DNA from 3 places in the Paenibacillus sp. DCT19 genome. Region 2 is predicted to be linked to each of the others. Evidence: riboswitches for the same ligand, from Rfam matches in the RefSeq annotation. Region 2 holds a riboswitch; each other region holds the start of a gene.

Region 1 (10,303 bases), 2.9 Mb from region 2:
GCAGAGGCACATCCATTTATCAAAACAGGAGGACTTGCTGATGTGATTGGAGCTTTGCCTCAAGCCTTGCAAAAGGCTGGGGCAGATGTTCGGGTCATTTTACCCAAATATAAAGGCATTCCTGATGAATACAAAGAGGCTATGAAACCTGTTATTGTGACTGATGTACCACTTGGCTGGCGCAGGCAATATTGCGGAATTGAAATGATGGAATATGAAGGCATCCCGGTGTACTTTGTCGACAACGAATATTATTTTGGTCGGGATGGCGTGTATGGTTATATGGATGATGGAGAACGGTTTGCATTCTTCAACCGAGCTGTGCTCGAAGTATTGCCTCTTCTGGAGTTTAAGCCCGATGTACTACATACTCATGATTGGCATGCGGGTATGATTCCTCTGTTGCTGAAGGCTCATTATGCCCATGATGCGTTTTATAGTGAGATACGAACGGTCTTTACTATACATAATTTGCTGTATCAAGGCGTATTTCCACATTCATTGTTCAGTGATTTGCTTGAACTGGATGATCGTTACTTCACGATGGATGGCGTGGAATATTACGGTAATGTGAATTTTCTAAAAGCAGGCATTGTCTATGCAGATCATGTCACTACCGTAAGCCCAACCTATGCTCAGGAAGTACAAACTTCTTATTATGGTTACGGGCTGGATGGGTTGCTTAGTTCTCTGGGAGATCGCTTCAGTGGAATCGTAAATGGAATTGATACCAACAGCTATAATCCGGCAACCGACAACAAAATTGCAGTGAAATATCGAACAAGTCTGTCCAAGAAAATGGAGAACAAAGTAGAACTGCAAAAGGAGCTCGGACTACCTGTTCGTCCAGACGTTCCTCTGATGGTTATGGTAACCCGTCTTGTCGATTCTAAAGGACTGGATCTCGTCTGCCGTGTGCTTGATGAACTGCTGTATTACGATGATATTCAGTTTGCAGTGCTCGGCACAGGAGACTCCGATTATGAGCATTGGTTCCGAGAGGGAGCCAATCGTTTCCCGCTCAAAATGTCTGCTCAGATTACATTCAATGATGGATTGTCCAGGCGCTTCTATGCAGGAAGTGATCTCTTCTTGATGCCTTCACGATTCGAGCCATGTGGCATCAGTCAGCTTCTAGCCCTTCGATATGGCAGCATTCCCCTCGTGCGCGAAACAGGCGGATTAAATGATACGGTTCAGTCTTATAATGAATTTACGGGGGAAGGGAACGGATTCTCGTTCACGAACTTTAACGCCCATGATATGATGAACACGATTCGCCGTGCTGAGGAGTTCTACAGGGATAAGGAGCATTGGAAGACGATTGTGAAAAATGCGATGAGCGGTGACTATAGCTGGGATGTCTCTGCCGAAGAATATATGGATATCTACAGGGGTATTAGTATTGCAACTGAAAAATAAAATAACTGAAGAATAACATTTAAACTTTGTCCATTTCATAAGGCGACCAAAAAATGATCCAATATGTGTAGATAGTCTACGCAAATTGGATCATTTCGTTTATTACTGCACAGATGGGATTTGAATTAACGCTCTTAAAAATCAAGCAGTCGATATAAAATACGGTATCCGTAGGGATCAAGCTTGATATGCATAATACCATCGATCGGAACGACCTCTTCCTCGGTTAAAGCATCTTTCCAATCACGGGTCTCCATAGGATGTGAAAGGGTACGATTCTCTGGCGTGTTGTTCATCCAAACGGTAAAATGAAGACGTTCATCCATACGCTCGTAAACAATACAGGGGTCATGCTGATCTGCCTTTAAGAAGCGAAACCGACCTTTGCGAAGTGCTTCATTACTTTTGCGCAAATCGATCATGAGTCGGTAAAAATCGTATAGCTCCCGATCTTGCTTGGCGGGATCCCACTCCATACACTTGCGGCAATCTGGATCACCTTCACCACTTATGCCGACCTCATCTCCATAAAAAATACATGGGTTCCAATGTAAGTGAAAAGGAAAACAACCGCAAGTTTCAGTCTTCGTTTATCTTGTCCACTTCTGGATAGCAAACGTGGGGTATCGTGGCTACATAACATATTGAAAATAACTTCATTCGTTTGCTGGGGATAACGCATAATAAGTGTCCCCATCTCGTTTGCAAAATTGTAACCATCCATCGACCCACAGAAGAATTCCAGCACTTTATCCGCAAAAGGGTAATTCATCACCGAATCGAATTGATCTCCCATGAGCCAGGTCAAGGAATCACTCCACACTTCACCTACGATATATGCGTCAGGATTGGCCGCTTTCACCACTTTACGAAAGTCACGCCAGAAATGATTATCCACTTCATTTGCGACATCCAGTCGCCATCCATCCAGTTTAATTTCTTTGATCCAATATTCAGCGACGTCGAGGAGATAAGCTTTAACTTCAGGGTTAGCTGTATTGAATTTGGGCATGTTGCCATAAAAACCGAATGTGTCGTAGGAGGGGATACCTTCCTTGATCTGTACGGGGAATTCATTGATGTGGAACCAGTCTGCATACTTGGAAGCTTGTCCGTGCTTTAGCACATCCTGAAAAGGGGGGAAGTCTTCACTGCAATGGTTGAATACCGCATCAAGCATAACGCGAATGCCACGGCGATGGCAGGCTTCGGCTACTTGTTTCAGCAATTCATTATCTCCAAAATGCGGATCTACTTTTTTATAATCAATGGTGTCATATTTGTGGTAGGAGTTGGCTTGAAAGAGGGGGTGAAGTAGATGGCGTTAACGCCTAGCTCGGTTAAATCGTGTAGATGATCCAATACACCTTGCAGGTCACCACCAAAATAATTATCTAGTTCAGGTGTGCCACCCCAAGGTTGTGTTTCTTCGGGATTCAAATCTGGATTACCATTCGCGAACCTCTCGGTCATGATTTGATAAAAGACAGCTTCCTTTGCCCATTCCGGTACCTTGAATACATCGATTTCATGAATGTAAGAGAACTCGTAATATCCTCCAGTTGGGTAGGGCGGGGTATGATGGATACCATCGTCAGCCAGATATATATTTTCCGAGCCTGATGTAATTCGAAATATGTATGATACTCGCTTGAACTTTGGTTTAACCGCGATCTCCCAATAATCGAACATACTGTCCGCGGCAGCCTTCTCAAGTTGAATTTCTTTAAAGGTTCCTGACCAATTATATTTGTCACCAGTCAGTGCAGTTACATACTGTACATCATCTCTCTTGGTGCGCACACGCAGATGAATCGTAGACGGATCGTAGGCATAAGCCCATTTGTCTCGAGGAACGTGGTACAACGCTTCGAGTAGCATGACAGCACCTCCTGAAATTTTAAGATAGGGTATGTGTATATAACCAAGTTAGCGAGCGTTGAATCGTTTTTCTTGCATAATTTGTGGAAATAATGCATTATTTTCAACATTTACAATATCCTTTTCACAGCATCTCCAGGTTGGTGGTCTCTATACATACGCTACATAAAGAAAAAAGTCTACTCTTAAACTTCCTAACTAAGGGAGTGAGTAGACTCTAAGCAGTACGATTTAGTTCATCTGATTAATATTTAAGTGCGTAATCAAAATTGGACTTTTTGAACAACCTCTTCAAGTTGCTTAAACTCGGACTGGATCTCTTCTAGCAATTCCGGCTGAGTTAATACATCATAAGCTGTTGTTGCAAGCGCTTTGGCACCCAGAATCATGCCGTCCAGCGCACGTTCCTGTAGAGCTAAGTCGCGGAATTCAATGGAATGCAAGGTATGAACTTCATCCACAACACGAATGTAAGGGTGAATCGCTGGACAACGAAGGGATACATTACCAATGTCCATCGAGCCATGATCATTGCCACTTACAATCTCTTCTTGTGGAATCCCGAGCTGAACTAAATTTTGGCTGAATGTGTTTGATAATCGCTCGTTGGTAACCATCTCATCATAAGAAGTTTCATAGTTGGACGTGACCAGCTTACATCCAGTCTGCAATGCCGATCCTTCAGCAATTTGAATCACCCGCTCAGTAAGGACATTCAATTCTTTACGAGTTGCAGCCCGTACATAGAATTGAGCAGAAGCATAATCCGGAATAATATTCGCGGCTTGCCCACCATGATTGATTACACCATGAATTCTAACTGTGCTTTTGACTTGCTGACGGAAAGCATTAATGCCATTAAAGGTCTGGATGACGGCATCGAGTGCATTGATTCCTTCATGCGGACTAGCAGCAGCATGAGACGATTTGCCATGGAATTCAAACTGCACAGCATCAATCGCGAGCGAGCTTCCTGATCTCTCAAAGGCATAGTAAGGGTGAGCCATAATGGCAATATCACAGTCATCGAACATGCCCGCCTCGGCCATAGGAACTTTGGCACCACGCGTCTCTTCGGCAGGTGTACCGAACACTTTAATGGTTCCTCCAACTTCATCGAGGATTGCCTTCAGACCTACAGCTGCACCGAGACTCATCATACAGATGAGGTGATGACCACAGGCATGACCAATCTCAGGTAAGGCATCATATTCGCACAATAAAGCAATGGTTGGCCCAGGTTTAGCTGCGGTGTAAGTTCCGATAAAAGCTGTATCAAGGCCGAGGATCGGTGCTTCTACTTCGAAGCCATGATACGTTAATTCTTCTTTTAAGCGAGCGGAGGCAAGATACTCTTCGTTGCCAAGTTCGGGATTTGCACCAATGTATGATGAAATTTCTTTAAAACGGGAAGCATATTGGTCAATAACCGTTAAAATGTGTGATTTAGTATGTGTCATAGTGGACTCCTTCTGCAAAAAAATAAAAATGTGAAATGATTATATCATGTTTGTTCATATTTTTCAGAAACAAGTCAAGATTTGTAAAAACAAAATGCATTGCATAATCATGCATTGTACTTTATAATGACTCAGGCATCGATATGAGGCTTAGGCATCATTTTTATGGGTAGCTATTTAGAAGCACATTATATCGAGTGAAGTAAAAACATGGACAAAGTCGTATACAAAGTATTGTAAGGGGAGAACAGGGTTGAAATTGATTAGTCGTTATACCATGATGCTGCTGACTTTTGTGCTGATGTTGACGGTTGCTGTACCAGCGGCACTCGCAAGCGGCACTACGGACAGTTCAGGCGGTAAAAAATTGGTGCTCGGCACAAGTGCCGACTTCGCGCCATATGAATTCCATAAAGTGATTAATGGAAAAGATGAAATTGTTGGATTTGATATTGAAATCGCAAAAGAAATCGCTGCTGATCTAGGAGCAGAGCTTGTCATTGAGGATATGGGATTCGACGGACTTCTTCCGGCACTCCAAAGTGGTCGTGTGGACTTAGTTATCTCAGGCATGACACCAACGGATGAGCGTAAGAAAAGCATCGATTTCTCTGATACGTATTATAAATCGAAACAAGTTATTATGATTCGCACCGAGGATACAAATAAATATCAAACGATGGCGGATCTGCAAAATGAAAAAATCGGGGTTCAAAAGGGTTCCATTCAGGAAACCATTGGACAGGGGATCTCAGGTGCCAAATTAACGGCATTGGATAAAATCTCTGATATCGTTCTGCAGTTGCAGACCAAGCGTGTAAATGCAGCGATTGTAGAAGATACCGTAGCTGCTGGTTATCTGGACGATGTCATCGGTCTTGCACCTATTGCGGTGGACGAAGAGCAGGTCGAGGCTGCGATCGGGATTCGCAAAGGCAATACAGAGTTGCTGAATGCCGTAAATAGTACGTTGGAACGTCTTAAGAGTGAGAATAGAATTGAAGAAATGGTAACGGAAGCAAGCCAATTGATGGCAGGTAAAGATACCAAAAATATTTTCCAAGTATTCTGGGAATACAAAAGCTTCTATGCTACAGGTATAGGTTACACCCTTTTGTTATCTGCACTCGGTGTATTATTCGGGGTAATCATCGGTTTGATTATCTGTATGTTCCGGATGCATGATATGGCTATTCTGCGTTGGATCGGTACAGCGTATGTTGAACTTATTCGCGGTACGCCAATGCTGGTGCAATTGATGATCATCTACTATGGATTGTCTTTAACCTTTGGAATTAACTTCTCAGCGCTACAAGCCGGTGTAATTACACTTTCCATTAATAGTGGTGCTTACCTTGCGGAGATATTCCGTGCAGGGGTTCAAGGTGTGGATCGTGGTCAATTAGAAGCTGCTCGTTCACTTGGAATGGGTAGAGGTGCAGCGATGCGCTACATTATATTGCCACAAGCGTTCAAGGCTGTCTTGCCTGCAATTGGTAATGAGTTCGTAACGATTATTAAAGAGTCCTCCATTATCTCAGTGATTGGTATGGTCGACATTATGTATCAGGCAAGTGTGGTCAAAAATATTACGTACCAAGGAATGAATCCATTCCTTATTGCAGCAGCCATTTATTTTGTAATGACCTTCATACTGTCCAAGCTGCTGGGACGACTGGAAAGGAAGTTGAATGCAAGTGATCGACGTTAGTCAATTATATAAATCCTATGGAAAAAATGAAGTGTTAAAGGGCATAGATGTAACCATTGGCAAAGGCGAGGTTGTCGTTGTCATCGGACCGTCAGGTTCGGGTAAAAGTACGTTTTTGCGTTGTCTGAACTTGCTTGAGCAGCCGACGTCAGGCGAGATCCTATTTGAAGGTGTTTCGATTACGGAACCAAAGCATAATATCAATGCTACTCGTGAGAAAATGGGGATGGTGTTTCAGCATTTCAACTTATTTCCTCACAAAACGATCCAACAAAACATCACAATTGCTCCAATCAAAGTAAAGAAACAATCTGTGCAGGAAGCAGATCAGATTGCCGCAGATTTGCTTAAAACGGTTGGGTTGTCTGACAAAAAAGATGCTTACCCTAACCAGTTGTCCGGTGGACAAAAACAGCGTATTGCGATTGCGAGAGCACTCGCGATGCAGCCACACGTAATGTTATTTGACGAGCCAACTTCAGCACTTGATCCAGAGATGGTTGGAGAGGTGCTTGATGTCATGAAACGCCTAGCAGAGAATGGGATGACGATGGTCATTGTAACACATGAGATGGGCTTCGCTCGTGAAGTAGGAGACCGGATTTTGTTTATGGATGGCGGCGTGATTATCGAGCAAGGAACACCTGATGAAGTGTTTGGTGCACCTAAAAATGCACGTACACGTGATTTTCTTGCCAAAGTGTTATAAGACCATGTTCTAAGCTGCGAAGGTATAAAGGTAGAAATGGAGTAGCGGAACGTAGGAAAAACTACGTGAGCAACGGACATTTCGGCTGAATTCCATATTAGACGTTGAGATGCTTCAGGGCATCCTTCGTAATCAAAAGCGGACTTTTTGAACCACCTTTTAAACTAAAAGTAAAAAACGGCCTTGTCGACATCATCGTTGACAGGGCTGTTTTATTTGTTCTTTTGGGAGTCATAAGCGAGAAGATTTATGAAATGAAAGGTAACTTTTTTGTCATTTATTCGTTAGAAATAAGCTAATAAAGGCACGGGAAAGGCTCCATTTATTAACCAAAATCTCGATAATGCAAACGTACTGGTAAGATTTACTACAACTTTAGGTTACAATATTGTGATATATTGTTCCTGCCGAAACTTCTGAGGAGGAAGTGCGGGGGATGTAACGATGCAGATACGACGATTGATGATCACGTACTGCTTGGGGTGAATTAGGGCGTACATAACGATAAAGTGCTGTGATTGAACCTATAGGGTGGTTTCCTCCATCCGAATCCGACAACTAACCTCGCAGGCATAATGAGGGAGGAAGACCATGTTTAACAAGAAACGTATTGCAAAAGCAGCAACAGCATTGCTGACAGCAGCTATGCTCATTCAGGCCGTTCCAGCTTACGCTGACTCTGTTCATGTGGCCAAAGAGGGAGATACTTTCTATACCTTATCCAAACAGTATGGTGTAGGTATGGAAGCACTCATTAAAGCAAATGCGAATATTTCACCTTATAACATCTATGGTGGGCTAAAAATTAATGTACCTGGACAAGCCAACACCGTCTCAGCGGCAGCCGCTCCAGCAGCCAAAGCAGAGACTAAAACGATCACCACAGCGAGTCTGGACGTCAATGCAGACAGCAAAGTGGTCGAAGCATGGGGCAAAACTTTTGATTACAGTAAAACGATTGAAATGAAGGCAACTGCCTATTCAGCAGATCCATCGGAGAATGGCAAATGGGGTGCAGTGGACTACTTCGGTAATCCGCTTGAGCTGGGTACAATCGCTGTAGATCCAAGTGTGATCCCGCTGGGAACGAAAGTTCTTGTGACAGGTCACACACACCCAGGACTGCCGAAACAAGCGTTTGTAGCTACGGCGCGAGATACAGGTGGTGCGATCAAAGGCAAACGCGTTGATATTTTCATTCCTGGTAGTAAACAATCCGTGAGCACATTTGGTTTTCAGGATGTAGAGCTTTACATTTTAAAATAACATATGTACCAGTAATCTAGGCGTAATCAAAAAGGGTGTCTTCCATTCACAGTCTGATGTGAGTAGAGGACGCCCTTTTTTAGTTAAACCTTGGATCAGACGATGCAGATGCAGTTATTCATCATTTGTGTTTACCGAAAGTTCATTATCGAAGTGATCTTGCAAAACGTTAATACTTAATTCACTTACTCTTCGAGATGTTTAACATTTCGTCCAATGTTACAAGACTATACCCTCGACTTCGCAGTTCCTCAATGATTTCTGGTAACGCATCAATTGTACCTTGCAGATTAGAGCCTACTCCACCACCTGCATGTTGAAGAATGATTGACCCGGGTTTAACCGCGGATAAGATGTTCTGCTTCACTTTGTCTTTGGAAAGACCTTTCCAATCGAGTGAATCCACGTTCCAGTTCACAATGCTATACTGCTGCTTTTGAGCCCACTGGAGTTGTTTTTCATTAATGTCCCCGTAAGGCGGACGAATCATTTTTGGCGTGTACCCGGTCAGATTGCGAATGATATCCCCGGTATGTAAAATTTGTTTGCGAAAATCATTCATCGTCAGCTTACTGAATTCAGGGTGACTATAGCTGTGGTTACCAATGATATGACCTTCACGAACCATGCGTTTAACCAGAGCCGGATGTTTTTCCGCTCGCTTGCCTACAATAAAAAAAGTCGCCTTGACCTTATATTTCTTCAGAATATCCAGTACTTGTGGTGTGAATCTTGGATCAGGAACATCATCAAAAGTCAGCGCAACCTGTTTCGTGGAAGGTCCATTTGTCTTGAACGTATCTGAATATTTCTGTCTAAGTTGACCTAGTGTGAGTTGTTCATCGCCCTGTGCGTCGACAGGTGTACTAGCTTGGTTCGGTTGAGCTGACAAATGAGCAGGTGCGAAAATTCCGCTCAGTAGTAGCGTGATAAATGATAATGCGATGAGGCGAATACGCATAATAGCAGCCCCCTTTTCCCAAAATGCGTTCTCTATGGTATGCCCGATATAATCTTGATTTATTCGACATGTGAGATGTTTCATTGTCAGTGACTCTAATCTTGTTCATAATTCGGACCATAACATGAGATAAAGAAAAGGATAGGTGGATCAGCATGAGTAAATATGATTTGAGTACCATTCGATTACAAGTTCTAGAAGTGGGACACGACAAAGTATTCTTGGTTACAGGCGGCGACGCACATATAGGCGCTGTAGCAACGTATTATGTAGATCACGAGCGGCTTAGTGGGGCTACGGTTCATGTTCCAGGACATAAGGAGCAGGAGCTATGTGAGAGGCTTGCACGCAAGGCGGCACATCAGTTGAAAGTTACGGTGACGGTCATAATGGGCATTCATTTTGATGCGATTACACGCATGCAGATTGATGAAATCGTGCAGACTGCAGAGAGACTCATTGATGAACATCTGCAAATAAAAGATGAAGTAAATGAATAATTTTACATGGTGAAGAAGTTTATCGTGATTTTTTTTGCTAAAAATGAAACGGGTTGAGGATTATCACGTATGTATGATTATATACAAGGATGTAATATCGACTAGGAGGAATAACATAATGTCCATTTTCAAACGTTTACGAGATCTAACGATGTCCAATATTAACTCCATCATTGATAAGGCAGAAGATCCAATTAAAATGACAGATCAGTATATCCGTGATATGCAAGAGGATTTGCAAGATGCAGAGAAGGCTGTAGCAGCACAGATTGCCATTGAGAAGAAGTTCAAGCAGCTATATGAAGAGCAAGAAGCTTTAGTGAAGAAACGCGAAGAGCAAGCGCATACTGCAGCACGTGCACAAAATATGGACTTGGCTCGCCGAGCGCTTGA
Region 2 (10,303 bases):
CTTGATCGGATTTTGCGTATGCTCCGTCCCTACCACGGACGAATCGTGGTCAAGGAGTCGGGTATGCATGCTGTGGAGGATTACTTGATGTCTAGGTACCAGATGTATTGGCAGATCTACTTCCATCCAGTTACCCGCAGTTCTGAGATTATATTGCGTCAAATTTTTAAACGAGCTAAAACGCTGGTGAAGCAGGGATTTAATTTCCGTTTCATGATTGATCCTTTGCCCCAGTTGTTTGAAGGTGAACTTGCTGTTCATGAATATCTGCAACTGGACGAAGCATTGATCCAAACGGCATTCATGCAATGGCGCAAAGAAGACGATGCTGTTCTAAGTGAGCTCTGCGAACGATTTATGGATCGCAGATTATATAAGTATGTAGAGGTAGAACAGATCGATGTAGAGACGATTGAAGAGATGCGAGAAGCTTTCGCCAAGGCAGGATTAAATCCTGAGTATGATCTAGAAATTGATTTTCCGACCGATCTTCCGTATGATGTGTTTCGTCCGAATGAATCGACGGATAAGCAAATCTTGTTGCTTGATCGGCAGGACCAGCTGCACGAGCTATCAGAGGTTTCCGATATTGTCCGTTCAATCAGTGGCATTCATCGTGGAAAGCATCATCTATACTACCCACAGAACAAGGTTGATGCCATTCTTCATGAGTTGCCATCTCATTTGCGCCCCTACTTCTCATGATTTGGGTGGTGCGGCTTTATGCCAAAGTAGCTATGCTAAAAAGCATTTCTAACCTGAGATGTTCTCATGATACAGTAATCTGCTTTAATGGAGAGGATATGTAGATCGACATAATTTTGTAATCTTAGGTTTTTTTATAAAATTATATTTCCCTAAACAGATCTACATATAGAGTATGTTGTCGCTAATTCAATCCACATATTGTAGGTAGTTAGGGTCAAATCGTTTAAAAAAAACCTTTATAAGCCCATTTTATCTAACTGAAAAATTCACTTTTTTAAAAAAAATTTAATCAGATATGATTGCACGTGCATAAGCGTGAATACACTATTCAATTTATTCTGATTCGACAGAAAGGGAGAACGAAACATGATGTTATTCGACACCCATACCCATCTAGATGCGCCCCAATTCGACGAGGATCGTGAAGCTATGATCAAGCGGGCTGTTGATGCAGGGATTAGCCGCATGATTAATGTCGGTTTTAACCGAGAAACAATTCCATCCACTATGAAATTAGCCGAGACATATGACTTTATTTACGCAGCTGTTGGGTGGCATCCGGTGGATGCAATCACGATGCAAGAAGGTGACTTGGAATGGATTGCATCTTTATGCAAGCATGAAAAAGTCGTGGCGATTGGCGAGATTGGTTTAGATTATCATTGGGATACGTCACCAAAGGATGTACAGCAGCGTGTGCTTCGACAGCAGATTGGACTAGCTCGTGAGTTGAACATGCCCATCGTCATTCATAATCGGGATGCACATGAGGACATTGTAAAAATTTTGCGAGAAGAAAGGCTGGAGACGTTGGCGGAGTAATGCACTCCTTCTCAGGTAGCTGGGAAACCGCGAAACTATGTCTTGATCTAGGATTTCACCTCTCATTCGGAGGGCCAATTACGTTCAAAAATGCGAAGCAACCCAAAGAGGTACTGGAGAAGGTTCCGATGGATCGATTTTTCCTTGAAACAGATGCTCCTTATCTGACTCCACATCCATTTCGTGGTAAACGAAATGAGACAGCGCATGTACGTCTGGTTGCAGAAGCAGCTGCGGAAATTAAAGGCATTTCGCTAGAGGAAATTGCCGCAATAACCACCAAAAATGCCATGGAACGATTTGGTATTCGTTAAAAAATGGAGCAAATGGGATGAAAAAGTGAGCTAGACGGAGGTAATTTGCTTTTTGATCCAAATAAATCAAGAATATTACAATATTTTAACCAAATATTTAGAAAAACGTACTTGAACAACGCTTTACAACATGCATCGAAACAGGATATCATCTTTTCAGTGAATTGTTGTGCGGAAAATTGGACAGATGTTCGGGGGATGAACAAAGGGACACTTTCCGATGAACAACATTACTTTCATGAATCAATCTCGCTGAGTCTCCGTTATCGGAGAGCGGGGGAACCAATAGGGCTTAAACATCGGTGAATATAGCCGGTGCGCATCGTTCGCTGACCCAAAAGCAGCGGAATGATCTGCGAAGCCACTATTTGATTTCTTCTTTGGGTCTCGGGGTGAATTCAAGGGCGTCCGCCATGAGCGGGTGACCGGAGATAGGGCGGCTCTCTTTCGCCCGAACCCGACAGCTAACCTCGCAAGCGGAAAAAGAGAGGCAACCTCGTGCATGAATTTCCGATATTCAAAATCATTCGGAAGCCACGAAAGAGTCCTCTTACACTCTTTCTTTGGCTTTTTTTGTTTTTGAATAAAAGAAATACTGTCATCATACGGTAAGTATTCAGGAGGATGACATCATGTTGCGAAGATTGATTCATGGTGCAGAACCGGCTAGGTTGGTCTAACCCGTGTTCTGTAGAAAATCAGGTATAGTCGCGTCAAAGACATCATGCATTACTCTAGACGGCGAGGCTATGAAGGAGGACGGAGAAGTGGGCACATTCCAAACAGAAGAGACCCATGAGTCACGATCATCCAGTAAGTCTTTCGCGTTACGGTGGAAGCATGAGAACATGCGTCAAATGGCATTGATCGCGATATTCTCAATTGCGCTTACAATCATGATCTTGTTAGTCGTTTATGGTCAGGCCGGGAAACAAATTTCGCTGGTTATCGATGGCAAAGCTCAGGCGGTAGAGACTCGTACAGGAATGCTTCAAGAATTGTTAGAGGAGCAGTCAATCACAGTCAGCCCTCACGATCAGGTATCCATGCCCTTGAATGGGGCGATTGCAGATGGAGACCGCATCGTTATTGAGCGGGCCATTCCAGTAAATATTACGGCAGACGGAGACACCAAGACTCTGTATACAACCGATGCATCGGTAGAAGAGGTAATTCAAAAGTCGGGTATTGAAATTGCAAGCGATGATAAAGTTTACCCTGCACTTGGAACTTCAATCAAAGAGGATATGAAAATCCGTGTAGTGCGTGTAACAAAGCGTACAGTTGATGTGGAGCAGCCCATCGCATTCAAAGTCATCAAAACGGCTGACCCTAGCTTGTACAAAGGTGACAACCGCGTCATCGTAAGTGGTAAAGAAGGTACACTCGTACAACATATTGAGAAAGTGTTCCAAGATGGAGAATTAGTCTCCAAGAAAATGGTAGGCAAGTCGGTATCGACCAATCGCGTAGATAAGGTCATCGCTGTCGGAACCAAAGCTAAACCTGTACCTGTCGTGAAGGAGCCTGAAATCCAGACGGTATCAGCTAGCACTTCGAAGACAAAAACAGCAACAAAAACAGCATCATCGAACTCGGATAAATCTTCTGCCTCGGGCAGCAAAGTTATTACCGTTTCAGGTACTTCTTTTAAATATTCTAAAGTCCTCAAAAATGTGTCTATGACGGCATATTCTTCTGAAGAGCCTGGCATTGGCACCAAAACAGCCTCCGGTACTCGGGTAACAGAAGGTCGCACTATTGCGGTCGATCCGAAAGTCATTCCCATCGGATGGTGGGTATACATTGAAGGTCTCGGCTTCCGTCGTGCCGAAGATACGGGCGGAGCTATTAAAGGTAATAAGATTGACGTATATTATGACAGTGTGAAGCATGCCATTAACTTCGGACGTAAAAAAGGTAAAACGGTCTATGTGATCGGTCCGGTGAAGCCGGAAGCAAACTAAAATCGTTTTACTTTGAAATGGGAATGCTATAAAATATAAGGCATGAATGATTCATGCGGAATATGCGGCGGGAGGGTCTGAATTCAGTCTCGCCCGCCGTTTGCCAGAGAAGAGGGATATTCCTCTTCTTTTTGCGTTAGAAAGGAAGAATTGGAACATGATAAAAGAAGTGATCGTGGTTGAAGGACGTGACGATACGGTGGCGATAAGGCGCGCCGTTCAGGCGGATACCATTGAAACAGGCGGCTCAGCCATTAATCAGCGGATTCTAAAGCGCATTGCACTTGCTCAGGAGCGAAGAGGTGTCATTGTCCTGACCGATCCAGATCATGCTGGCGAGCGGATACGGAAAATTATTGCCAATAAGGTACCAGGTTGTAAGCACGCCTTCATTCCTGAGGCTGACGCAACGCGCAAAGGAGATATCGGGGTCGAGAACGCTTCGCCAGAAGCTATTCGCCATGCCTTAGCACGTGTGCATACGTCCTATGAAGGAGCACCGAGTCTGATTGATTGGGAGGATCTGATCGCTGCTGGGCTCATTGTGCATCCCCAGGCTGCCGCACGTCGCATGGAGATGGGGAATATACTCGGCATCGGATATTGTAACGGGAAGCAGTTTCACAAGCGGCTAAGTGTGTTTCAGATCACCCGAGAAGAATTCTCTGCCGCATTATCGCAAATCGAATGTGAAGGATTGTGAAGTAAATGAAGGGTATGGAAGAGACGTTGGAGATTGCAACACCCAAGCGAACCAAAGAAATTATTCAGAAGCATGGATTTTCATTTAAGAAGAGCCTAGGACAGAACTTCCTAATTGATCAAAATATATTGAACAAGATCGTTAACGCTGCAGATTTGGACGAGTCCAAAGGTGCACTTGAGATCGGGCCGGGAATCGGAGCACTAACGGAGCGGCTTGCTAGGGTTGCAGGACCTGTAACGGCAGTAGAGATTGATCAGCGGCTCTTGCCGATCTTAGGTGAAGTGATGGAGCCTTATCCCAATGTACGGGTTCATCATGGTGATGTATTGAAGCTGGATCTGGAGGAGTTATTCCGAACGGATTTTGGTCAAGTGGACAAAGTCAGCGTTGTTGCGAACTTGCCTTACTATGTGACAACGCCGATCATGATGAAGCTACTGGAAGAAAAGCTGCCCGTGGACAGCATCGTGGTCATGATTCAGAAGGAAGTAGCTGAACGTATGGCTTCTGCACCTGGTTCCAAGGACTATGGCAGTCTGAGTATTGCCGTACAATACTACAGTGTGCCTGAACTTGTCTGTGTTGTTCCACCAACAGTGTTCATCCCACAACCTAATGTGGAATCGGCGGTTATTAAACTCAAGGTTCGGGAACAACCTCCAGTGCAGGTGCCAGATGAAGCACACTTCTTCGAGGTGGTACAGGCCTCTTTTGCACAGCGGAGAAAAACCATTTCCAACAACCTAAAATCTCGCTTTTTTACAAAGGATAATCGGGAGCAGGCTGACCAATTATTGGAGCAGGCCGGCATTCAGCCATCTAGACGTGGCGAGACTCTCAGCTTGGAGGAATATGCAACGTTAAGCACGGTGATGTGGGAAGCTGGAGTTCGTGCAGCGCTATAGGCATTTCCAGTACAGGCGACTCCTTATAAACAGGTCTTCTTATGAAATTGATCTGTAGAATTGTAGGTTTGCTATGTAATGTATTTAAATTCGGATGAACCAATCCGGGTTCTAGCCCATACGATGGGGTAGAGGTGATTATGTTGATGAATATCGGAGACTTGGTCGTTCGAAAGTCATACGGTGGAGATGTGACTTTTCGGGTGGAAGGCCTTCAGGTGGACAGTGCCGTCATTAAAGGTACCGAGTTCCGACTGCTTGCCGATTCCCCAGTGGATGATTTAATACAGGTTCCATATGAACCGCAGAGCGCTAAGACCCGACAGGCGCATGTCAAGGCTCATCAGACGCTTTCTCGTCTGCAGCAAAACCGGATGGAACAGGCAGAGCGTAATCGAGAAGGATTGGTTCAGGAATGGACTCAGCAGCAAGAGCCTGCTTATTTCGAGATGCCTGGCAAAGTACTTCATCTGGACGGAGATCCAAACTATTTGAAAAAAAGCATGAATCTCTACGAGCAGCTTCGCGTTCCTGCAGAGGGACAGTATGTACACGAGTCTGCTATGGCCGATACGTTGTATCATCTTTTACCTAAGGTTCGGCCGGACATTGTGGTTATTACAGGACATGATGGCGTGCTGAAGACTCGCCAGCCTTACGATCTGTATAGTCTGGGAAGCTACAAGAACTCTCAGAACTTTGTGGCAGCAATCCAGGTTGCTCGGCAGTACGAACGTCACCTGGATGCGCTCACGATCGTTGCAGGGGCGTGTCAGTCTCATTTTGAGGCTCTGCTGCGGGCAGGGGCGAACTTCGCCAGTTCACCAGGCAGAATTCTGATTCATGCGCTTGATCCGGTATATGTGGCGGCCAAAGCCTCCTTTACTTCAGTCAGAGATACGGTGAATATGAATGACATTCTGCATAATACCATTAGCGGAAGCCAAGGCGTGGGTGGTGTAGAAACGCGTGGCAGTTACCGTGTCGGGTTACCTGGATTGAACGATTTGTCCACGTTAAAAGTGAACCCATCTGCGGTTTAAGGTTGTGCGAAGAAAGTCCCAGTTTGGGGCTTTTTTTATTTGCAAAAAAATTCATTGACAGGAACTTTTCCATGCTGATATAATAATTGGTTTTGATTTGACATAGACTGTAAATTAAGGTATAATGGACAAGAAAAGAGGTGGTCGTCGACAATGGCTAAAAATACGCTGTTGGATATCAAACGCAATCTCGACGCTCATATAGGTCAGAAAATTATGTTGCGGGCTAATGGTGGCCGCCGTAAGACTATCGAGCGTACGGGTGTATTGGAAGAAACGTACCCTTCTGTTTTTATTGTTAAGCTTGATGAGGAACAAGAAACCTTCAAGCGAGTATCTTATAGTTATGCAGATATACTTACGGAGTCGGTGGAAGTCATGGTATTTGATCCAGGCAGCCAGACGCATAGTTCTTATATGGAGCCGTAAGCATCGTTTTACAGGCGATTCGCCCCACAAGGCGGATCGCTTTTTTATTTTCATAAATGAGGAATTCCATCTCCCCATCTTATTAGGAATGAGGTTTAAGCAGTTACGACATACTACATAGACAGGTTCAAGTGATCCTTAGGATTGTTTCTCCACAATCTTGAGCCTGCTCGTCCGTCATTTCTGCCAATTAACGAACTGGACTAATTGATGAGCTTAATCTAAGGGGGATGGTTGTATGAGCCGCAGAAGAAGAAGTGTAATGTCAGAGGAGCTTAAATACGAACTGGCGAAAGACCTCGGTTTCTACGATACTGTCCAGCAAGAAGGCTGGGGCGGTATCAAGGCCAAAGATGCGGGCAACATGGTGAAGCGAGCGATCCAACTCGCCGAGCAGGCAGCACGCAAATCCTAAATTGAATTCATCTGGTTTGGAGAGCGGGGCAATCCATCAGGATCACCTCGCTTTTTCCCCATAGATGCGGAATAGAAATGACTTGACAGCCCTATTTTGATATAATATGTTAAGTTGTCTTAGGGAAAAGGTGAGGACGGGTGAACGTCTTGAAAATTTACGAAAAAGCGCCTGCTAAAATTAATTTAATGCTTGATGTTTTACATAAAAGAAATGATGGATTCCATGAAGTTGAAATGATTATGACCATGGTCGATTTGGCTGATCGGTTAGAATTCTCCGAGCTTCCTCGGGATACGATCTTTATCTCCAGTCAGGCTGGATATATTCCGCTGGATGAGAAGAACTTGGCTTTTCAGGCAGCTAGGCTGATTAAAGAGCGTTATGATGTTCGATCAGGAGTGCATATTCATCTGGATAAGAAGATTCCAGTCGCTGCCGGTCTTGCAGGCGGCAGTAGTGATGCAGCAGCAACGCTGCGCGGCTTGAATCGTCTCTGGCGTCTAAATATTCCCGATCATGAGCTACAGGAGCTTGGAGCCGAGCTTGGATCAGATGTACCATTTTGCATTACTGGAGGTACCGCTTTAGCAACAGGTCGAGGGGAGAAGCTGACGCCGATCCCCAATCCGCCGCAATGTTGGGTCATACTGGCCAAGCCGCCTATTAATGTATCTACGGCAGATGTGTACGGTCGTTTCCGCAGTGACAAGATTGTTCGCCATCCAAGTGCTGTCAAAATGGAACAAGCGATTCGCAATCAGTCGTTTGCTGAAGTATGTGGACAGATGGGGAATGTGCTTGAAGATGTAACCCTGAAGTTATATCCGGAGGTACAGCATCTGAAGGATGCCATGATCAAATTGGGAGCAGATGGGGTATTAATGTCAGGAAGTGGCCCAACTGTTTTTGGGCTAGTGTCCAAGGAGTCCAAGGTCGCACGGATCTATAACGGGCTTCGTGGCTTCTGTAAAGAAGTATACGCTGTGCGAATGCTGACATAGCATTCGCTTTTAGTGGTTGTTCAAAACAAATTTGCTGTGGAATACCTACTTTTATGATGTACAAACACGTATAAAGGTGATATATTTTTATATAATTATTCGGATTTGGATGTTTTCCGTGATCGTGAGGATGGATCTCTGTGAAGAAATTAAAACGAAGCGCAAGGCTGGTTGAAATGACGCAGTACTTATTGTCTAGACCGCATACGGTGATTCCGCTCACCACATTTGCCGAACGTTATGGGGCTGCGAAGTCGTCGATCAGTGAAGATTTGGCGATTATCAAGGAAGTGTTCGAAGAAGGTGGGTCAGGAGAGCTGCAAACGTTGGCCGGAGCAGCCGGGGGAGTGAAGTGGATTCCTAAGGTGTCCAGAGAACTGGCTCTTGCTTTTGCTGAGCGACTCAGTACCCAATTGGAGCAGCCGGATCGGATCTTGCCTGGTGGATACCTCTACATGTCTGATTTGCTTGGTCAACCTGCATTAATGAATGAAGCAGGCAAAATTTTTGCCACTGCATTTGGTAATATGGGCATTGATGTAGTGATGACGGTAGAGACTAAAGGCATACCACTCGCATATGCGACGGGTGCCCAGCTCAACCTGCCTGTTGTGCTCGTACGCAGGGACCATCAGGCTACGGAAGGATCGGCCGTAAGTATCAATTATGTATCGGGTTCACATAAAAGCTTGCATACGATGTCCCTATCGCGCCGGGCGATGCGTGAGCATTCGCGGGTACTTATCGTGGATGATTTCATGAAAGCCGGGGGCACGGTTCAGGGAATGATCGATCTACTCGCTGAGTTTAATGCGACTGTAGCCGGTGTAGGGGTCTTGGTGGAATCTGGTTCTATCGATTCAGAAGAACGCCTGTTGACCGATTATGTTTCCTTGGCGAAGTTAACAGCAGTAGATGCGAAGAGCAGACACATTTCCGTCAAGCCTGGCAACTATTTTGATGTGTAGAAAGATGGCGAATAGCATGTCGGGAAAGCTTCTTTTCCATCGACCTGGCACTAACGTTGTCGAATTGTGTATTAAATAAAAAAATTCCTGAAATTAGGACATTTTTATGGTTATAAAAAGAAGGAGTTCGTATAGGCTGTGTGGAATTATACACCAAGTTCTGATGGAAAAAGGTGGTGAACACACACATGCAAATTACGGATGTCAGACTCCGCCGCGTTAACTCGGAGGGGAGAATGAAGGCTATCGCATCCATTACCATCGATAACGAATTCGTCGTTCATGACATTCGTGTCATTGATGGTAACAACGGAATGTTTGTTGCTATGCCGAGCAAGCGGACTCCTGACGGAGAGTTCCGTGATATCGCCCACCCGATCTCTTCCGGTACTCGTGAGAAGATTCAGGCGGCTGTATTGACTGAATATGATCGCGCTGCTACTGAGGAAGAAGTCATTGAAGAAGGTGCCTGAGAACATTATTGGGGTTCGAAGGAAAAGAGAGCCATGTCTTATGGCTCTCTTTTCTTTTTGACCGGAATAAGATATATTCAGTATTGAGTTTATTCGCAGAGTAGTGTTTCATAACAATTCGTTATGAATGTTGGAAGAACAAAAAAGCGCAGCGTGCGCTTGGTGACAGGGCGGCATCTTAGGAATCATGGGATTCGGTTAAGCTCGCAGGTACACGGCGTATACATATAGGTCACGATTGTTGGTGTCCGCGTTGTTACGCGTGAATACAGGACAGCAAGCGATGAACAAGACCGGCGTAGAACCGGCTGAACGATACTCATTGAAAAGGGAGTTATAACCCCAGATTGATGAGATTTTCAGAAACAGGAGGTCGTGAATTTTGAAACGAATGGCTATTGTTCTTGCCGCAGGGCAAGGAAAACGGATGAAATCCAAATTGTACAAAGTACTGCATCCCGTATGTGGTAAACCGATGGTGGGTCATGTGCTTGATGCGGCTCTACGCGCAGGCGTAGAACGCAGTGTAGTCGTGGTAGGCCATGGTGC
Region 3 (10,303 bases), 1.6 Mb from region 2:
TACGAATGTTTTTGAGTCGCTGGATCGTCTTATTGCTCTGATGATCTCGATCAGGTGATGTCCATGCTTCTAATAAGTTGAGATAAGGGAGCGTGCCGGATGCCGAATAATAATACGCTGGTAAGTGCATGTAGTCATGCAATTGGCCAAGTCCTTGTTGCCAAGCGTTGTTGCAGCTACGAATAGTCCAATGGTGATCTACAATAATGAGCTGGTGGCGCATATATTGATAAGATAACTTCTCTAGATCGGTTGTTAAGTAACTCATTGTGTGAAACCCTCCTTGTGGTCAGTTGGCGCATAAGACATGGTGCTCTGCTAGCGGAGATCGTCTGGAATTTGTAAAATATCTGCGACCTGATTGCGGAATCGGGTAGCCTTGCGTGTGCCGTGAATTAGATTCGATAGACGGTATGGTGGAATGTCGTGTTGTTCGCAAAATGTTTTCTGATCCATCTGGAGTTCGGTTAAACGGCGTTTGATAGCCCATCCGAATGGGGTCACGGGTTTCTTTTTGTTCAAAAGGGTTCACCCCTAGGTTAAAAGTAGTATTCAGTCGCTCCTTTTTCGGGTAAAATGTAGGGAGATGCGAGCTGTATATTACATTATATACGTTATTGCGTCATGTAACAATTAAAAAAGACGGAAATAAGTGTATTTTATGATTTAAAATGACGTAAATTCGCAAATTCATCCATAAATGAATCGCAAAAAAACACGCCAACAAAGGAGTTGCGGCGTGTTTTTGTTCAATTAGAGGTGTGTGTTGCGTATGGTGCGTGGATGCGTAAGTGAGTTGTTATGCTTTGAAAGCGTGTAACCCGGCTCCAAGCATGTGGAAGCTTGGGAATAGAGACTTCATTGACGTCGTTGTTGCTTGAGTTGGTTCATCCGCAGCGGAGGCGCTAACGGTGTTCCATTCATGCTCCAGGTCTGCGGTCAGGTGAACCAGCAGTTCCTGTATGTTTTGACGATCGAGGGGAGGGCTTTCGAGGCTTCAATTATGCATGCGTTTGAGGCTGAGTGGAGATAACCGAGTACCGCCTCCTCGACGGGGATATCAAGGTGGTGGTTAATCCAGGCGTGAACAGTGGATAGGCATCCAACTGAATTATAGGTGGACAGCGTGTGTTCGAGTTTTCTGAAGTCGATCCAGGGATGGAGAGCTTGAGCAAGCTTGATTAACCGTTTGCCCATAGCGGAGGACTGTTCCCTGAGATCTGGAGGGGTTCGCTGGACGTGAACCAGTTTGTCAATAAGAGCTGTTCGCCATGTATCCTTCTGATCTGCTGCGCTGTAGATTCCCTTAATCGCCATTCCTTCAAGGCGGACAATGCTTGGATGCAATTGACAACGCATGAACGATTCCAGGTCTGCTACGTCACGGATTGATCCTTCTGCTATAAGTGCATCCATGCCGAATGAATGAGTGAACCCTCCGACTTGAATAGAGGAATCAAGCAGTTTGACATAATCGAGCAGCTTATTCCCACGGTTCACAATCTTTCGCCTCCTATGTTCGTTAAATGTTAATATATATAACATTTTATTGCGTTTAGATGCTGTTTATGAGTTTGAATCCGAATTATATGATATATATAATCACATAATTATCCGCTTTTTGTCAATTAAATCTTGTTATTTTTATTTAAATTTCTTTATTGTGTTAATTATAGTAACATAATGAGTTATGTGTTGAAGTGCGTAATGATATTCTTGTTTATTGGAAGGGAAGTAGGTCGAATTCAAGGATATGCAACTGCTGTGGGAATATGACGATTCATGCAGTTAGAGGTGGAATATCGTGTGAAATAACTGAAATTAAAAAGTGCTTTACTTTTATAATGAAACCCTGTATAATCAATTTTGTTGCCGATAATTTACGACATGCGGTCGTGGTGGAATGGCAGACACGCTATCTTGAGGGGTAGTGGGCGTATGCCCGTGGAGGTTCGAGTCCTCTCGACCGCATCATAATGCAAGATAAGAAGAAGCTTCCGAACATGGAAGCTTCTTTTTTTGTTTCTAACGTTTTATTTTATTCTAATTTCATTAAGCCTGAAGAATGTTGTTCAGTTCTCAAAGATCAAACTTGAAGCAGACGTAAAATTTCGCCATCGATGACCTTTTCACTAATTCGCATAAAACCTAACGATTCGTACAATTTTCCGGCAATCGTAATTCGAATTCGCTAACATATTTAGATTCCGCAATCCAATAAACGACAGGTGCAGGAAATAGAGCAAGCTGTTCTGGCTTAACTTTAAGCTGAGTACATGCATACCAATTTTCAATAGTCACAGGTTGTAAATCGATAAGTGCGTTTTTCATACCACATCACTCCTCTCAACAGAACACTCTAATGTCTATCATAAGTTCTTATGTCAAAATAAGCTCTTGAGTGCAAAAAAAAGCCACCGACTAGAGAATTCCTGCTTAACGCTAGGGTCTCCGGTTAGATGGCTGTTGGTTGTTCAATTTATTTCAATAATTTCTCGATGTCAGCTTCAATCTGATCAGGAGTTGTTTTGGGTGCGTAACGCTTTACGACACGTCCGTCTTGATCTACTAGGAATTTAGTGAAATTCCATTTGATTGCTTTGGAGCCGAGCAGGCCTGGAGCCTCTTTGGTGAGATGCTGGAACAGGGGGTGAGCGTTCGATCCGTTGACATCGATCTTCTCGAACATCGGGAAGCTTACACCATAGTTCATTTGACAGAACTCAGCAATATCATCGGATGAGCCCTTTTCCTGTGCAAATTGATTGCTCGGGAATCCAAGGACTTCAAAATTGCGGTCTTTGAATTTATTGTACAGCTCTTGCAGTCCTTCGAATTGTGGTGTCAGTCCACACTTACTAGCAGTATTCACAATAAGCAGCACTTTGTTTCGGTATTGAGACATTTCTTGTTCTTGGCCTCGAAGGGTATTTACTTTGTATTCATAAACGGTCATGAAAATCGCCTCCAGTATCGAATGAATTAATCCTATTTCGTATATATCTATTATATTGGTTGCAATTAAATAATGCAAAACTAATATTAGATAATTCTAGTTTTGGTGCATTTGGGAGTTCGAATCGGTCTCCATAGGGACGAATAGGCAGATGATTTCTGTGATCACGAGAATTAGAGAGCTTTGAGGAGATGGATGTAGCAAAAATATGTTGTAAGCGATATCATTGGGTTGAAACGGCATAAATCCGTCGATTCGGTGATCTGTGTACACTTTACATCAACATGACCTCGGTGTATGATTCATATCGTAATTTCTAATTTAATTTCTATTGTACATGAAAAAACGAAACAAACGATAATATCGATCTAATCAGTCATGATGTAAGAACGATGTTTTAATCGCTGAGTTTCCATTCATTCATGGGTGGAAAACGGGGGAACCAAAAGGATGCGCTGTTCTAGGGCAGTATGGATCCATGGGGTGAATTTTCCGGTAACAGCCGGAAATAGGGCGACTCTCGCGCCCGAATCCGTCAGCTAACCTCGTAAGCGTTAAAGGGAGAGGCAACAAGCCGTACGCTGGTTCATGGTGTTTTTGCCATGGATTCTTTAAGAAGCGTCCGGGAGGCCTTGGTCCCCACGCTTCTTTTTTGTTGTCTTTTCACGCTAAGGGAGGAACGAATGATGGATAATGAGATGATTTTAGTAACTGCTCCGAACGAAGCGGGGCGCAAATTTATCAAACTATTGATGTACAAAAAAATGCCGTTTGCCGTTCTGACCAACAGTGCAGGGGAAGAGCGGAAACTCCGGAAGTTCGGGGTAGAGCATGTCATTCGCATGAACACGGCTGCGGCTGAAAAATGGTTTTTGCCTCAGAGCAGTGTAGGCAATGTTTTTATTTTCGAGAATAGTCTCAACTTGACCTGCCGTTATTTGCAGATCTGTCGTTCGTGGACATCTAAGTCACTGTGTGTGATTACTGAACAGAGCCATCCAAAAGGAATTTATCGAGGCATGGGTGCCGATCGGATTGTCTATTCATTAAACGGAGAAGTAGGCTTCCTACTTAACGGTTGATGCTGCAACCGATGATTGCTCCCTTGTCAGGTGCCTGATATAATTGAAATAATAGATCATTAAACTTATGAACAAATGGTAAACGGAATTTTGAGGAGACTCATGCATGAAGTGGGTCTTCTTTTTTTATTGTTCAGGGGATGCAGCAAGAGTTTCCCATAGCTGACAAGGAGGAATAGATGTGCCGGATGTACGTGGGTTAAAATGGTTGTTCTTCGATGTAGGAGATACGCTAGTAGACGAATGGGAGCCTGTAGACGATATTATCGGTCAGTTCGTGAGAGAAGCCTGTGCGCTTGGATATCCGGTGCAGATCGAGACTGTGCGGGAGATATTTGTCACCTGTTACCGAAACTACGAGCCGTGGCCAATGAAAGTGGCGATACGCACGTTGATTAGCGATGAACAGCATAGAGAGCAGATTCAGGCTAAATTGAAGTTTCGCAAAGAGCTTGAGCAGCCCTATGCGTGCGCAGGTTCAGTGCTCAAATCACTGTCACGGTTTTATCGCATTGGCATCATTGCTAATCAGAGTCCAGGTACGGAGGAACGGTTAGAGCGTTACGGATTGCGTAAGTATGTGAATGTGCTTGCTTGCTCAGCTGAAGAAGGAGTGTCCAAGCCTGATCGTGAACTGTATGCGGTGGCATTGAAGCAAGCAGGGTGCAAGGCTGAGGAAGCGGTTATGATCGGAGATCGCATCGATAATGACATCGTTCCCGCGAAGAAGCTTGGAATGCGAACGATACGCATTTTACAGGGGTATGGACGGTTCCAGCCTGAGCTTGAAGATCAGGATCACCCGGATTGGACAGTTGATAATCTAGAGCAGCTTCTTCCTTTGCTTCTACCAGATCAAGACTAGGAGATATACTCCAAAATAAGATTTATAGCTGATGACCCTACTAGAGCATATCGTTCTAGAAAAGGATAAAAAAAGAGCCGACCCATTTCAAGTGAACATTTCACTTGGATGAGTGGGCTCTTTTTATTTGAATTAAAACAGCGCGATGGTCTGAATAATGAGGTACACATTCAGGACAACGATGACTGCAGCGATGATCCAGGACGTAATTTTCAACCACAGTTTGTTCGCGAATGCACCCATACTCTTCTTATCGCTCGTAAACATGACCAGCGGAATAACCGCAAAAGGAAGCTGTAAGGAAAGTACGACTTGGCTTAGGATCAACAGTTCCTCTGTTCCGTGCTCTCCTGCGATAGCGGTCACGATTACGGCAGGAATAATTGCAATCAGGCGAGTGACTAGACGTCGCAACCATGCAGGGATTCGAATGTTAAGGAACCCTTCCATAACAATCTGTCCAGCGAGAGTACCGGTAAGTGTCGAGTTCTGACCTGATGCCAACAGGGCAACGCCGAAGAGAACACTTGCAACAGTGGTACCAAGCAGAGGTGTGAGCAGATGGTAAGCATCTGCAATCTCGGCAACCTGTGTCATACCGGCACTGTGGAATACTGCCGCTGATACGATCAAGATCGCTGCGTTGATGAACAGCGCGAGTGTAAGTGCAATCGTGGAATCCATCGTTGTATAACGAATGGCTTCTTTTTTACCCTGCGGTGTCTGTTCGATCTGACGTGTCTGCACAATGGAGGAATGCAGATACAGGTTATGCGGCATGACGGTAGCTCCAATAATACCGATGGCAATATAGAGCATAGCCGGATTCTGAAGGATTTCAGTGCTAGGTACAAAACCGTGAAGCACTCCGCCCATATCGGGTTTTGCCAAGAACAGATCAATACCGAAACAAAGGGCGATAGTCGCCATAAGCACAATTACAAGGGTTTCGAGCGCACGGAAGCCTTTATTCTGTAACACTAAGATTAATAGTACGTCCACAGCTGTAATAATCACGCCGTATAACATCGGAATGTTGAACAGCAGCTTCAAGGCAATAGCGGAACCAATAACTTCCGCGAGATCGGTGGCTGCAATGGCAAGTTCGCAGAGTACCCAGAGCATAATAACCACCGGCATACTGAAGCGTTCACGACAGGCTTGAGCTAGATCGCGTCCTGTGACGATCCCGAGCTTACCCGCGAGTGATTGCAGCACAACAGCCATCAGGTTCGAGATCAGAATTACGGACAGTAGTGTATAACCAAACTGTGAACCACCTGCGATATCTGTTGCCCAGTTGCCGGGGTCCATATATCCAACAGCTACCAAGTAGCCTGGGCCAACAAAGGCGAGGAATTTTTTCCACCAAGCTGCGTTCTGAGGAACCTTCATGGAGTTGTGAGCTTCCCCGAGGGAAGGAGCCATTCCAGCCGTGGATAGTGATTCTCTGGAAGGGGCGTTAAACGGATTTCTTTTACTCATACAATAATCACCTGACTTTGAAATAATGATGTGACAACATGTGATATGTGATATATCTAAATTTTTATGTTTATACTTACATTGTACTCCTTCAATAATTTTTGTCTAGTGCAACTTTTATGTATTAACACAAAAATAAGCCGATGTCCCCATCGTGCGCATCTTTATATTACCCATCGATCAAAAATTTCAGCCTTTGAGCGTTATTTGCATGAAATTGAGAAAGATGTACAAGCTGAATATGAATCTAACATATGAATCCAATATGCGTTTCAAAATGAGCCAGAAGTTTAAAATGAATTGTAGGCAGCAAAAAAACAAAGTGAAGGAGAGATTCTAATGGAAGCTTTATATACAGCAACAGCAACAGTTAAAGGTGGACGTACAGGCTCAGTAACTTCTTCGGACGGCGTACTTCAGCATGATCTGAAAATGCCTAAAGAACTGGGTGGCTCTGGCGGTGAGGGAACGAACCCTGAACAGCTCTTTGCAGCGGGATATGGAGCATGTTACGAAAGTGCACTAGCTAACGTGGCGCGCAAAGCAGGTGTGAAGCTGGAGAATGTGGTTGTAACAAGTAATGTATCCATTGGTAAAGACCCTTCGGATGATGGATTCCAACTTTCTGTGCGTCTGGATGTAAGTATGCCAGGCGTAGACCATAGTCAAGCAGAGGATCTCGCTCGCAAAGCTCATGACTTCTGCCCATACTCCAAAGCAACTCGTGGAAATATCGACGTTGTATTAAATGTAGTCTAACCAATACTTATAGGAAAAGACTTGATTTAAATAGCAGGTATATCTGATATCGATCTGCTATATAAGACAAGCCCTGCTGGTAATCGGCAGGGCTTTCTATTTCAGTTTTGAGTAGCCTCTCTAATTAAATTGGCTGACGGTGCAGGAGATTGTAGGGTCAGGAGCGTACTCTTTTACATAATTATTCTCTTATTTCATGTGAGCTATCCTAAAAAGGGGAACGCAAAAATGAGTATTGAAGAGATGATCGAAAGGCGGTTTGTATGTTCAAAGTGCCGAGGAACCGATTGTGATATTAAAGAAGTGTCGATGTCGGGAGCAGGTTTAAGCAAAGTATTTGATATCCAGCATAATCATTATTTGTTCATCACGTGTACTTCCTGCGGATATGTAGAGGTGTTTGATCCGGATGTGCTCAAGGGAAAAAAACAAGGACAGGTAGGCACGATTCTGGATATTTTGTTTGGGGGATAAGATCACAAAAGGGTGATTGTAGGGAAGTGTTCCGGATTATTCCAGTTCAGGCGTAGCTACTTGAGTTGACATGGGCCTAAAATTTCTTTAATATGACTTAGTACTGAGAAGTATCATTGCATGAACCAAATTTGAATTGACAGGTGATATCCATGTCTTATAGACCGAAAATTGCACAATTGCAAGTAGCTAGCCAAAACGAAAAAGACGGATTGTATGAGTTTACAGTAAAACTCGAAGATGGTACACATTGTCGTGTGTTCTACTCCCGTTCCCCAGAATGGAAGTTGACTCATATCAGTCGTCTGCAAAAAACACCTTGTCCTGTATGCCGCAAAGATTTCATTTGTAAATGTATGGATCAGTGGTCAGAAGATCTGCATCACCAAATGATCGATGAGCAATGGGTGGACAAAGGACTTGCTGAAGTAACTCAAAACTAATTTCGTCTGATTTCGGGTGATTTGCCCAGACAGATACGAGCGTAGGCACCGAGCCTACGCTCTTTTTCTATTTTACTTTCCTTGATCAGAGTGTTAGGTCTGGATATATGTAATTCAGCGTTGCTAGATTTAGGGTACGCCCTAGTTGAACATAGTCTAAAATGGGTAAGTTAGTCTGATAGCATCAACTTGAGGAGGCCTCCATTATGACAGCTAAGGATATCAATCAGCATCAAGGACACCCCATTGTGCTCGTGGACGGCGTATGCCATTTCTGCCAGGGCATTACCAAATGGATTATTAAGCGTGATCCCGAAGGTAAATATCATTTTGCATCACTACAGTCCGATATTGCGAAGGAATTATTGCGGAAGGGCAATCTTTCGCCAGATCAGATGGATACGTTTGTGCTTATTGAAGATGGTGTATATTATACGCGCTCTACGGCAGCGCTTCGCTTAGCCAAAGGTCTCAAATTCCCATACCCATTGTTGTATGGCTTAATCATTGTTCCCAAATTCATACGTAATGCAGTATATAATCTGGTTGCTCGGAACCGTTATAAGTGGTTTGGTAAGGATGAGGCTTGTATGTTGCCGACACCAGAGATCAAAGAACGTTTCTTAGAAATGTAGTTTAAAAAAATTGCTTTTGATTACGAATGATGCCTGTTGGCATCATCAGCATCGAATATGGAATTCAGCCGAAATGTCCGTTGCTCACGTAGGTCTGCCTACGCTCCGCTACTCCATTTCTAGCTTCATCCCATCTTCTCGGTACTGAAAACCAATCTTTTTAAACGCGGATATTTATCAAAAGCCTTCTTGATTAATAACGGGAAAAACTGGGTAATAAATAAGGATTATATTTATTTGGGAGGAAATCAACTTGAAGAAGTGGACTACATTAATTATCGGGGCAATATTATCCATCAGCTTGGCCGCGTGCGGAAACGATACAGATAACAGTGCTGCAACGCCGCCAGCGAGCAATGAATCAACCAATGAAGCGACGAACGAGGGTACAGCAACTGATCAGCAGGAAACGGCAGCAATCCCAACGCTAGATGAGTTAATTACCAAAACAAATGAAGCAACCACAGCGATGAAGAGCTTCACAACAGATGCAACGATCGACCAAAATCTGAAGCTTGAGGCTGGTGACCAGTCACAGGATCAAGAGGTTAAAACTTCGATGAAGATGGATATTATCAAAGATCCAATGATGATCTATCAAGAGATGAAGGTCGAAATGGCTGGGCAGGAAGCACAGAATGTGAAGCAGTATATTACTTCGGATAATATCTACTCACAAGTCGGCGATCAGTGGATTACGATTCCTGAAGATCAGACCAAGGAATTGATTACACAGATGCAAGCAAGCATGAATCCGGAAGCGGAACTGGAGCAATTCAAAAAGATCGCTGAAGATACAAAGATTACAGAAGAAGGCGACAATTATGTGATCAACGCTGACGTATCGGGTGACAATGTGAAAGAATTGGCCAAATCCGTCATGGAGCAAAATGGATCTGATGCTCAGACTCAAGCGATGCTGGAGCAGATGAACATTACAAGCATGAAGATGAAGTATATGGTTAACAAAGAGACATATCTGCCTGCAGCTACCGATGTAACCATGGTAATGGAGATGGAGCAGAATGGACAAAAAGTAACCATGGACATGAAAATGAACTCCACCTTCTCCAACCATGACCAAGTAGAAGAGATTAAAGTTCCACAAGAAGCATTAGATAGCGCGAAGTAAGCTAGCTGGGTGCTAAGTGGTGAGTAATCTTTAAGCCACACGAGTGTAATCAGAGGCATGTCTTAGCACAGTTCTGTGTGTGAACATTATGTTTGCACACATCTGTGTAGGGCATGCTTTTTTATTTGTGTCTATCTTTTCTGGTCATAGATCAGGAATGTATAGTAGAATTTATGTAAACGTTTAAGGGGAACTATAGCTTGCACGGTATCTCACGAGAGGGGATTCAGAAATGATTCAATATGCACATTTACATCATGTCAGTCTGGCTGTACGTGATCTGGAGATTGCGAAGCAATTTTACTCCGGACTACTGCAGATGCAGGAGATTGAACGCCCGCCTTTTCGCTCTACAGGCATATGGTATGCCATTGGCAGTCAGCAACTGCATTTGCTGCAACATCCTGAAGGGCATACGCTGCGTGAAGCGGGGATTGATACGACGGATGGGCATTTTGCCATCTGGGTTACG

The links. Region 2 has a riboswitch for cyclic di-AMP ahead of DMB88_RS00150 (resuscitation-promoting factor). Riboswitches for the same ligand answer to the same signal wherever they lie in the genome.
Region 1: it holds a riboswitch for cyclic di-AMP, as region 2 does, so the genes downstream of both, DMB88_RS13585 (3D domain-containing protein) here and DMB88_RS00150 (resuscitation-promoting factor) in region 2, are expected to answer to the same signal.
Region 3: it holds a riboswitch for cyclic di-AMP, as region 2 does, so the genes downstream of both, DMB88_RS07045 (hypothetical protein) here and DMB88_RS00150 (resuscitation-promoting factor) in region 2, are expected to answer to the same signal.

Annotation. Positions count from the first base shown of each region.
Region 1 covers NZ_CP029639.1:2,973,475-2,983,777, forward strand. Annotated here, with positions in the region: gene glgA (glycogen synthase GlgA) at 1-1,422, shown strand, start outside; partial or broken gene DMB88_RS13565 (alpha-glycosidase) at 1,557-3,303, opposite strand; gene DMB88_RS13570 (M20 family metallopeptidase) at 3,567-4,763, opposite strand; gene DMB88_RS13575 (ABC transporter substrate-binding protein/permease) at 5,017-6,474, shown strand; gene DMB88_RS13580 (amino acid ABC transporter ATP-binding protein) at 6,461-7,183, shown strand; cyclic di-AMP (ydaO/yuaA leader) riboswitch at 7,579-7,772, shown strand; gene DMB88_RS13585 (3D domain-containing protein) at 7,829-8,449, shown strand; gene DMB88_RS13590 (polysaccharide deacetylase family protein) at 8,631-9,410, opposite strand; gene DMB88_RS13595 (prenylated flavin chaperone LpdD) at 9,566-9,910, shown strand; gene DMB88_RS13600 (PspA/IM30 family protein) at 10,029-10,303, shown strand, end outside.
Region 2 covers NZ_CP029639.1:31,448-41,750, forward strand. Annotated here, with positions in the region: gene DMB88_RS00140 (HD domain-containing protein) at 1-705, shown strand, start outside; partial or broken gene DMB88_RS00145 (TatD family hydrolase) at 1,075-1,844, shown strand; cyclic di-AMP (ydaO/yuaA leader) riboswitch at 2,085-2,339, shown strand; gene DMB88_RS00150 (resuscitation-promoting factor) at 2,612-3,811, shown strand; gene rnmV (ribonuclease M5) at 3,969-4,514, shown strand; gene rsmA (16S rRNA (adenine(1518)-N(6)/adenine(1519)-N(6))-dimethyltransferase RsmA) at 4,520-5,422, shown strand; gene yabG (sporulation peptidase YabG) at 5,569-6,465, shown strand; gene veg (biofilm formation stimulator Veg) at 6,619-6,894, shown strand; gene DMB88_RS00175 (small, acid-soluble spore protein, alpha/beta type) at 7,133-7,309, shown strand; gene ispE (4-(cytidine 5'-diphospho)-2-C-methyl-D-erythritol kinase) at 7,459-8,313, shown strand; gene purR (pur operon repressor) at 8,454-9,281, shown strand; gene spoVG (septation regulator SpoVG) at 9,470-9,754, shown strand; gene glmU (bifunctional UDP-N-acetylglucosamine diphosphorylase/glucosamine-1-phosphate N-acetyltransferase GlmU) at 10,137-10,303, shown strand, end outside.
Region 3 covers NZ_CP029639.1:1,606,584-1,616,886, forward strand. Annotated here, with positions in the region: gene DMB88_RS07015 (hypothetical protein) at 1-268, opposite strand, end outside; gene DMB88_RS30900 (hypothetical protein) at 319-522, opposite strand; gene DMB88_RS07025 (urease accessory protein UreF) at 940-1,500, opposite strand; tRNA gene DMB88_RS07030 (tRNA-OTHER) at 1,890-1,971, shown strand; gene DMB88_RS07035 (hypothetical protein) at 2,149-2,331, opposite strand; gene DMB88_RS07040 (glutathione peroxidase) at 2,480-2,956, opposite strand; cyclic di-AMP (ydaO/yuaA leader) riboswitch at 3,349-3,525, shown strand; gene DMB88_RS07045 (hypothetical protein) at 3,640-4,038, shown strand; gene DMB88_RS07050 (HAD family hydrolase) at 4,220-4,903, shown strand; gene DMB88_RS07055 (Nramp family divalent metal transporter) at 5,036-6,331, opposite strand; gene DMB88_RS07060 (organic hydroperoxide resistance protein) at 6,728-7,147, shown strand; gene DMB88_RS07065 (zinc ribbon domain-containing protein) at 7,376-7,621, shown strand; gene DMB88_RS07070 (hypothetical protein) at 7,774-8,064, shown strand; gene DMB88_RS07075 (thiol-disulfide oxidoreductase DCC family protein) at 8,271-8,699, shown strand; gene DMB88_RS07080 (DUF6612 family protein) at 8,953-9,831, shown strand; gene DMB88_RS07085 (VOC family protein) at 10,064-10,303, shown strand, end outside.